Regions from separate parts of the Veillonella sp. LMAG:90 genome, predicted to be linked through region 3. Evidence: riboswitches for the same ligand, from Rfam matches in the RefSeq annotation. Region 3 holds a riboswitch; each other region holds the start of a gene.
The links. A riboswitch is a leader RNA that binds a small molecule or an ion and turns the genes downstream of it on or off. The one in region 3 is predicted to bind S-adenosylmethionine.
Positions count from the first base shown of each region.

Region 1: it holds a riboswitch for S-adenosylmethionine, as region 3 does, so the genes downstream of both, CCC71_RS04120 (methionine ABC transporter ATP-binding protein) here and metK (methionine adenosyltransferase) in region 3, are expected to answer to the same signal.
Region 2: it holds a riboswitch for S-adenosylmethionine, as region 3 does, so the genes downstream of both, CCC71_RS03860 (MetQ/NlpA family ABC transporter substrate-binding protein) here and metK (methionine adenosyltransferase) in region 3, are expected to answer to the same signal.

Region 1 covers NZ_NAND01000001.1:939,989-942,258, reverse strand. Annotated here, with positions in the region: gene CCC71_RS04125 (methionine ABC transporter permease) at 1-471, opposite strand, end outside; gene CCC71_RS04120 (methionine ABC transporter ATP-binding protein) at 452-1,498, opposite strand; SAM riboswitch class I at 1,586-1,689, opposite strand; gene CCC71_RS04115 (hypothetical protein) at 1,814-2,270, opposite strand, start outside.
Region 2 covers NZ_NAND01000001.1:886,469-888,738, reverse strand. Annotated here, with positions in the region: gene CCC71_RS03865 (MetQ/NlpA family ABC transporter substrate-binding protein) at 10-843, shown strand; SAM riboswitch class I at 911-1,002, shown strand; gene CCC71_RS03860 (MetQ/NlpA family ABC transporter substrate-binding protein) at 1,090-1,920, shown strand; gene CCC71_RS03855 (cytidine deaminase) at 2,155-2,270, opposite strand, start outside.
Region 3 covers NZ_NAND01000001.1:1,659,633-1,661,902, reverse strand. Annotated here, with positions in the region: gene coaBC (bifunctional phosphopantothenoylcysteine decarboxylase/phosphopantothenate--cysteine ligase CoaBC) at 1-782, shown strand, start outside; SAM riboswitch class I at 842-940, shown strand; gene metK (methionine adenosyltransferase) at 995-2,185, shown strand.

The DNA.
Region 1 (2,270 bases), 720 kb from region 3:
TAAGTTAACTACCAAAACAGTTATGTTATCAATAATTGTAGGCAATGCTTCCGGCAATAACACTTTGCGGATAATCTGCATTGGTGAAGCCCCCATAGCCTGCGCTGCTTCAATAACACCGCTGTTGATTTCGCGAATCGATGTTTCTACCAAACGCGCCAAGAACGGAATAGCCGCAATCGTAAGCGGTACACAAGCCGCCGTAGTCCCGATGGAGGAACCGGCAATAATACGGGTCAGCGGAATAATCGCTACCATCAAAATAATAAACGGAATGGAACGGAGTGCATTTACAACCGAACCTAATGTGGCATTCACTGCCTTATTTTCCATAATATGGCCTTTGCCGGTGATTACCAAAATAACACCGAGCGGAATCCCTACAATCATGGATACAATGGTAGAGATAACTGTCATTTGCAAGGTTTCGCCTAAACCTTGAATCAACAAATTAATGATTTGTTGCGACATAGCCGATCACCTCGCTTCCAATAGGCAATTCATTCAAGTACTGAATCGCCTGCTCTTCATTCTCTCTGTTACCGTCTAACACTACAATCAAATGACCAAAGCTCGTGTCTTGAATGTAATCGACGCCGCCGAAGAGAATACTTACATCGAGGCCGAAGCGGCGAATCATGCCCGCTACAATCGGCTCATCCACAACATCCCCGGTGAAGTTCAAACGAATAATCGGATGTAAGCCGTCTTTCCAATCGGGCTGTACATTGAGATGGCGCCATGCTTCTTCCGGTAATTTATGACTGATAATAGCCCCTACGAATTCCTTCGTTGTCTTTTCTTTAGGGCCTGTAAATACATCGACTACACGACCTTCTTCCAAAATAACGCCGCCTTCAATAACGGCAACGCGGTCGCAAATTTCTTTGATAACCTGCATTTCATGTGTAATGAGGACGATAGTTAATTTTAATTTTTCATTAATATCTTTCAATAATTCCAAGATGGATTTGGTAGTCTGCGGATCCAACGCAGACGTGGCTTCGTCACAAAGTAATACTTTCGGATTACTTGCCAAAGCGCGGGCAATGCCGACACGCTGTTTCTGACCACCCGATAACTGAGATGGGTAGTTATTCAAACGGTCGCCCAATTTAACGATATCAAGAATCGGCAAAATGCGTTCCTTGATTTCCGCTTTACTCATCCCCTGCAACTCCAGCGGGAAGGCTACATTATCATAAACCGTACGGGACGACAATAAATTGAAGTGCTGGAAAATCATGCCGATGTTTTTCCGCTGTTCCCTGAGGTCCTTTTCATTCAATTTCGTAAGATCTACACCGTCTACTACAACAGAACCGGATGTAGGTCGTTCCAGCATATTAATACAACGAATCAAGGTTGATTTACCGGCCCCACTTTGACCGATAACCCCGAAGATTTCGCCCTCTTTAACGGATAGGCTAATGTCTTTTAGCGCTTCTACGCGATTCGGACCGTCATAAACTTTGCTAATATGCGTAAGTTCAATCATGTGATCGCTCTCCTTTTCTCTAACTCTCTATTTGAAATATATTTAATACAATAAAAAAACTCTTCACACACATGAAGAGTTACAGTTTCTTCATCTGTCGAAGCCTAGCTTCGTTGGAATTGGCACCGTTCCTTACCGGATGGTTGCCGCGACTTCATAGGGCCAGTCCCTCAGTCAACTCTTGATGAACCTATGTATTTTTAGCGTGATAAAATCATAACACTGTAGCGAATGACTGTCAATAGAAGACTCATAGACAGCTTATAGGGCTTTTATATAGCTACCTATAGAGTTCTTATATAACCATTTATAAGATTATTTATTGCCTCCCAGTGAGCTGTGATTCAAAAGGAACCTCGCCCCTACAACAGCCAACGTGCCCGTCACAATCTGCGGCCAACTCATCATAAACAGAACGGCCCGTCCAATCGGATATGGCACGGCAAAGCCTACAAACAGCAGGGCAAAACTGCAATATAAAACGACGCATTTGGCCACACTGCACACAAGAGCTTGCAGCCATACGGACTGATTTTTAAGTAAATAACCAAGTATTACAAATACCGTATTCCCTAACGCCACGAGCGGCACGAAAGGCGCAAATGGCAACATGGCCTGCATAAAAGCAATCACCGGCGTTGCCCACGCAATACCAAGACCGCTTGCCAAGCCGTAACGCATGGCCGCCACCAACATACAAAGCCCCACTAAGGAGCCAATCAAAAACATACTTACCATATTGGGCAACGGAATAATAAGGCGCAGACTTTGA
Region 2 (2,270 bases), 770 kb from region 3:
AGTTTTAACATGAAGAAATTTTTATCCGTAGCTGCTACCTTCGTATTAGGCAGCGCCTTACTACTCGCGGGATGTGGCACTGATCAAGGCAATGCCGCGGCCGGTTCTGACAAAAAAGTAACCTTAACCGTAGGTGCTTCACCGGTTCCACACGCTGAAATTCTGGAACATGTAAAAGACAAATTGGCCAAAGAAGGGGTAGACCTTAAAATCATCGAATTTAGCGACTACATCAAACCTAACCTCGCCTTAAATGATAAAGAAATCGATGCGAACTTCTATCAACATATCCCGTTCATGAAGAAGTTTGAAGAAGAGCATAATATGAAATTTGTGTCTGCCGGTGCCGTGCATATCGAACCGATGGGCTTATACTCCAATAAAATCAAAGACAAAAACTTACAAGAAGCCGTGCCAAACGGTGGTAAAGTGGCGATTCCTAATGACCCGACCAACACAGGACGTGCTTTACAGTTATTACAACAAGCCGGTCTCATTACGTTAAAAGACCCTAATAACATTTATTCCACTAAATTGGATATTGTTGCCAATCCTAAGAACTTAGACATTATTGAAGTAGAAGCGGCTCAAACACCAAGAACCCTTGATGACGTAGATATTGCCGCTATTAATGCCAACTATGCCTTGGGTGCTAATTTAAATCCATTAGCCGATGCGTTGTTCTTAGATTCCAAAGATTCGCCATATGCTAATTTAATTGCCGTTCGTCCCGGTGATGAAAATCGCCCTGAAATTAAAAAATTGGTAGAAGCTCTTCATTCTCCTGACACCAAACAGTTTATTGAAGAAAAATACAAAGGCTCTATCTTACCGGCATTCTAATTTGTTCTTCTTTTCTCTTTACAATTTTGTCCCCTCATGGTATACTAACGAAAGAATTAAATACGGACTGTTATCGAGAGTGATGGAGGGACTGGCCCTGTGAAATCCGGCAACCATTCGATGGTGCTAAATCCTGCGGTATATACCGAGAGATACGAAGTAAATGTAGGCGACTCGGTTTTACCGAGCCGCCTTTTTTATTCCGATACATTTCGTGCAGTTTTTCTATTTTGAGGAGGTAGAGACATGAAAAAATTATTTTCGTTAGCAGCCGCTGCTATTTTGGGGAGTGCCTTACTATTGGCCGGTTGCGGCAGCGACAACAACACATCCGCCGGTACATCCGGTAAAACAGTGATTACGGTTGGTGCATCACCGGTTCCACATGGTGAAATTTTGGAACAAGCTAAACCGTTATTGGAAAAAGAAGGTATTGAACTTAAAGTTGTAGAATTCACCGATTATGTAAAACCTAATATGGCTCTTAACGACAAAGAGTTGGATGCCAACTTCTTCCAGCACGTGCCATATCTTGAAAAATTCATCAGCGAACATAAAATGGATTTAGTATCCGCCGGTAAAGTTCATGTTGAACCAATGGGCGTTTACTCCAAAACGATTACCGATAAAGACTTAAATGCAGCTTTACCTAACGGCTCTAAAGTAGCAATTCCGAATGACCCAAGTAATGGCGGCCGTGCCCTTATCTTATTACAAAAAGCCGGTCTCATCACTTTGAAAGATCCTAACAACATTTATGCTACCAAAGCTGATATCGCTTCCAACCCTAAGAATCTTGAATTCGTAGAACTCGAAGCCGCTCAATTGCCACGCAGCTTGGATGACGTAGCTATTGCCGTTATCAACACTAACTACGCTTTGGAAGCCGGTCTTGATCCTCTTAAAGGTGCTTTATACTTAGAAGATAAAGATTCCCCATATGCTAACATCGTAGCGGTACGTAAAGGCGACGAAAATCGTCCTGAAATCCAGAAATTAATGAAAGCCTTACAATCTCCTGAAGTTAAAAAATTCATCGAAGATAAATACAAAGGCGCTATCTTACCTGCTTTCTAAGTCGTAAGATAATTTAAAAACAACAACAAATACAACTAACAACTAAAAGCCCGCTGAAGTGCTTCTCATCTGAACACTTCAGCGGGCTTTTTTTAAGTAGTGAACCATGTTTAAAGGAGCGTAAGCGACGCATAAACATGTGTGAATCTCTTAGTTCGCGGCGTAAAATTTTACGAAGTAAAATTCACAGCCGCCGAACAGGACGCATTTACAAAGTACTTAGTGCTCACCACATCACTCCAAATCTTTCGGTCCGAAGCTATGTGGTAACATTTCGTCCATGGTATAGCTTATAATCTGTCCTGCTTCATCTTCCAGCAAAATCTGCGGAATATCGAACTCTAACATCA
Region 3 (2,270 bases):
GTAATATGAATACCTTACGCGAGTTGGGCATGCATATTTTGGAAGCCGACAGCGGTCACTTGGCTTGCGGTATAGTCGGTAAAGGTCGTTTGCCGGAACCGGCAAAGATTGTGGAATGGTTATCCTTCCATATGATGAAAAGTGATTTGCTGGAAGGTAAAACCGTAATTGTAACGGCCGGCGGTACGCAGGAAGCTATCGACCCGGTTCGCTATATCGGCAATCGTTCCAGCGGCAAAATGGGTTATGCTGTGGCCGAACAAGCAGCTTTGGCCGGGGCTCGTACGATTTTAATATCTGCACCGAGCGCATTGCCGGTGCCGTATGGCGTGGAATTTGTGCCTGTTGATTCGGCTCGCGATATGGAAGAAGCCGTTAACAGTCGTTATGAAGATTGTGATGCCGTTATTATGGCGGCAGCTGTAGCCGATTTCCGCGTGGAGAACATGGCAGATACCAAAATTAAGAAAATGGATACCTTAGAGCTTAAACTCGTTAAGAATCCGGATATCTTGAAAGGTCTAGGTGCGAATAAAACTCATCAAAAACTTATCGGCTTTGCAGCGGAAACACAAAATGTCATCGAGTACGGCAAATCAAAAGTACTTAACAAAAATCTTGATATGCTCGTAGCTAATGATGTAAGCAAACAAAATGCAGGCTTTAACGTTGATACCAATGAAGTTACTTTTATTTATCCGGGTGGTCAAATTATGCAATTGCCACTTATGACAAAAAGTGATGTCGCTAAGCGAATTATTTCAGCCTTGGCAGAATTGTAATTCCATAGTATAATAAATCAGTGATATAAACTATCACAATTAAATTAATAGTAATTTTTGTCTCATCAAGAGTAGTGGAGGGAAAGGCCCTGTGAAGCTACAGCAACCATTCATGTGAAAAGGTGCTAAGTCCGACGGTATATGCCGAAAGATGGGGTTATATTCCTCATCGCTTGGCTGATGAGGAATTTTTTTATGGAGGTAAAGGGTAAATGGCTGAAAAACATGTATTTTTCACATCTGAATCCGTAACGGAAGGTCATCCAGATAAAATCGCTGACCAAATTTCAGACGCCGTACTTGATGCGATTATTGCGCAAGATCCAACGGCACATGTAGCATGTGAAACACTTGTAACAACAGGTCAAGTTCATGTAGTGGGTGAAATTTCCACTAACTGTTATGTAGATATTAATCATATTGTTCGTGAAACGATTCGCGAAATCGGGTACACTCGTGCTAAATACGGTTTTGACTGCGATACTTGCGGCGTTAATGTAGCTATTGACGAACAATCTGCCGATATCGCTATGGGTGTAGACGATGCGTTGGAAACTCGTGAAGGCGGCGCAGATAAATTTGATAAAATCGGTGCCGGCGACCAAGGGATGATGTTCGGTTATGCAACTAACGAAACCGAAGAATTCATGCCAATGCCGATTGCTCTTGCACATCGCTTATCCCGTCAATTGACCAAAGTTCGTAAAGACGGCACTTTGCCTTACCTTCGTCCGGACGGTAAAACTCAGGTAACTGTTGAATACGTTGACGGCGTGCCTAAACGTATTGAAACCATCGTAATTTCCACGCAGCACGGTCCTGAAGTATCCCGTGAACAAATCGAAGCAGACCTTAAAGAATTGGTTATCAAACCGGTATTACCGGAAGGTTTTGTTGATGAAAACACTAAATTCTTCATTAACCCAACCGGTCGTTTCGTAATTGGCGGTCCGCAAGGCGACGCCGGCTTAACAGGTCGTAAGATTATCGTTGATACTTACGGCGGCATGGCTCGTCACGGCGGCGGTGCATTCTCCGGCAAGGATCCTACAAAAGTTGACCGCAGTGCGGCCTATGCAGCTCGTTACGTAGCTAAAAACATCGTAGCAGCCGGTCTTGCCGATAAATGTGAAATTCAGATTGCTTATGCTATCGGCGTAGCTAAACCTGTATCCATCATGGTAGAAACTTTCGGTACCGGTAAAATCTCCGAACAGCAAATCGGCGAACTCGTTAAGAAACATTTTGACCTTCGTCCGGCCGGCATTATTGAAATGCTTGATTTGCTCCGTCCAATCTATCATCAGACGGCAGCTTACGGTCACTTTGGTCGTACCGATGTTGATTTGCCTTGGGAACACACTGATAAAGCTGATGTTCTTCGCAAAGAAACGGGTTTATAATTAAATAATCTGAAATTAAACAGAGTAAGTTTTAAATGGCTTATATTTTAACAAGCTGAGTTTAATTTCAAATCTATAGAGCAGA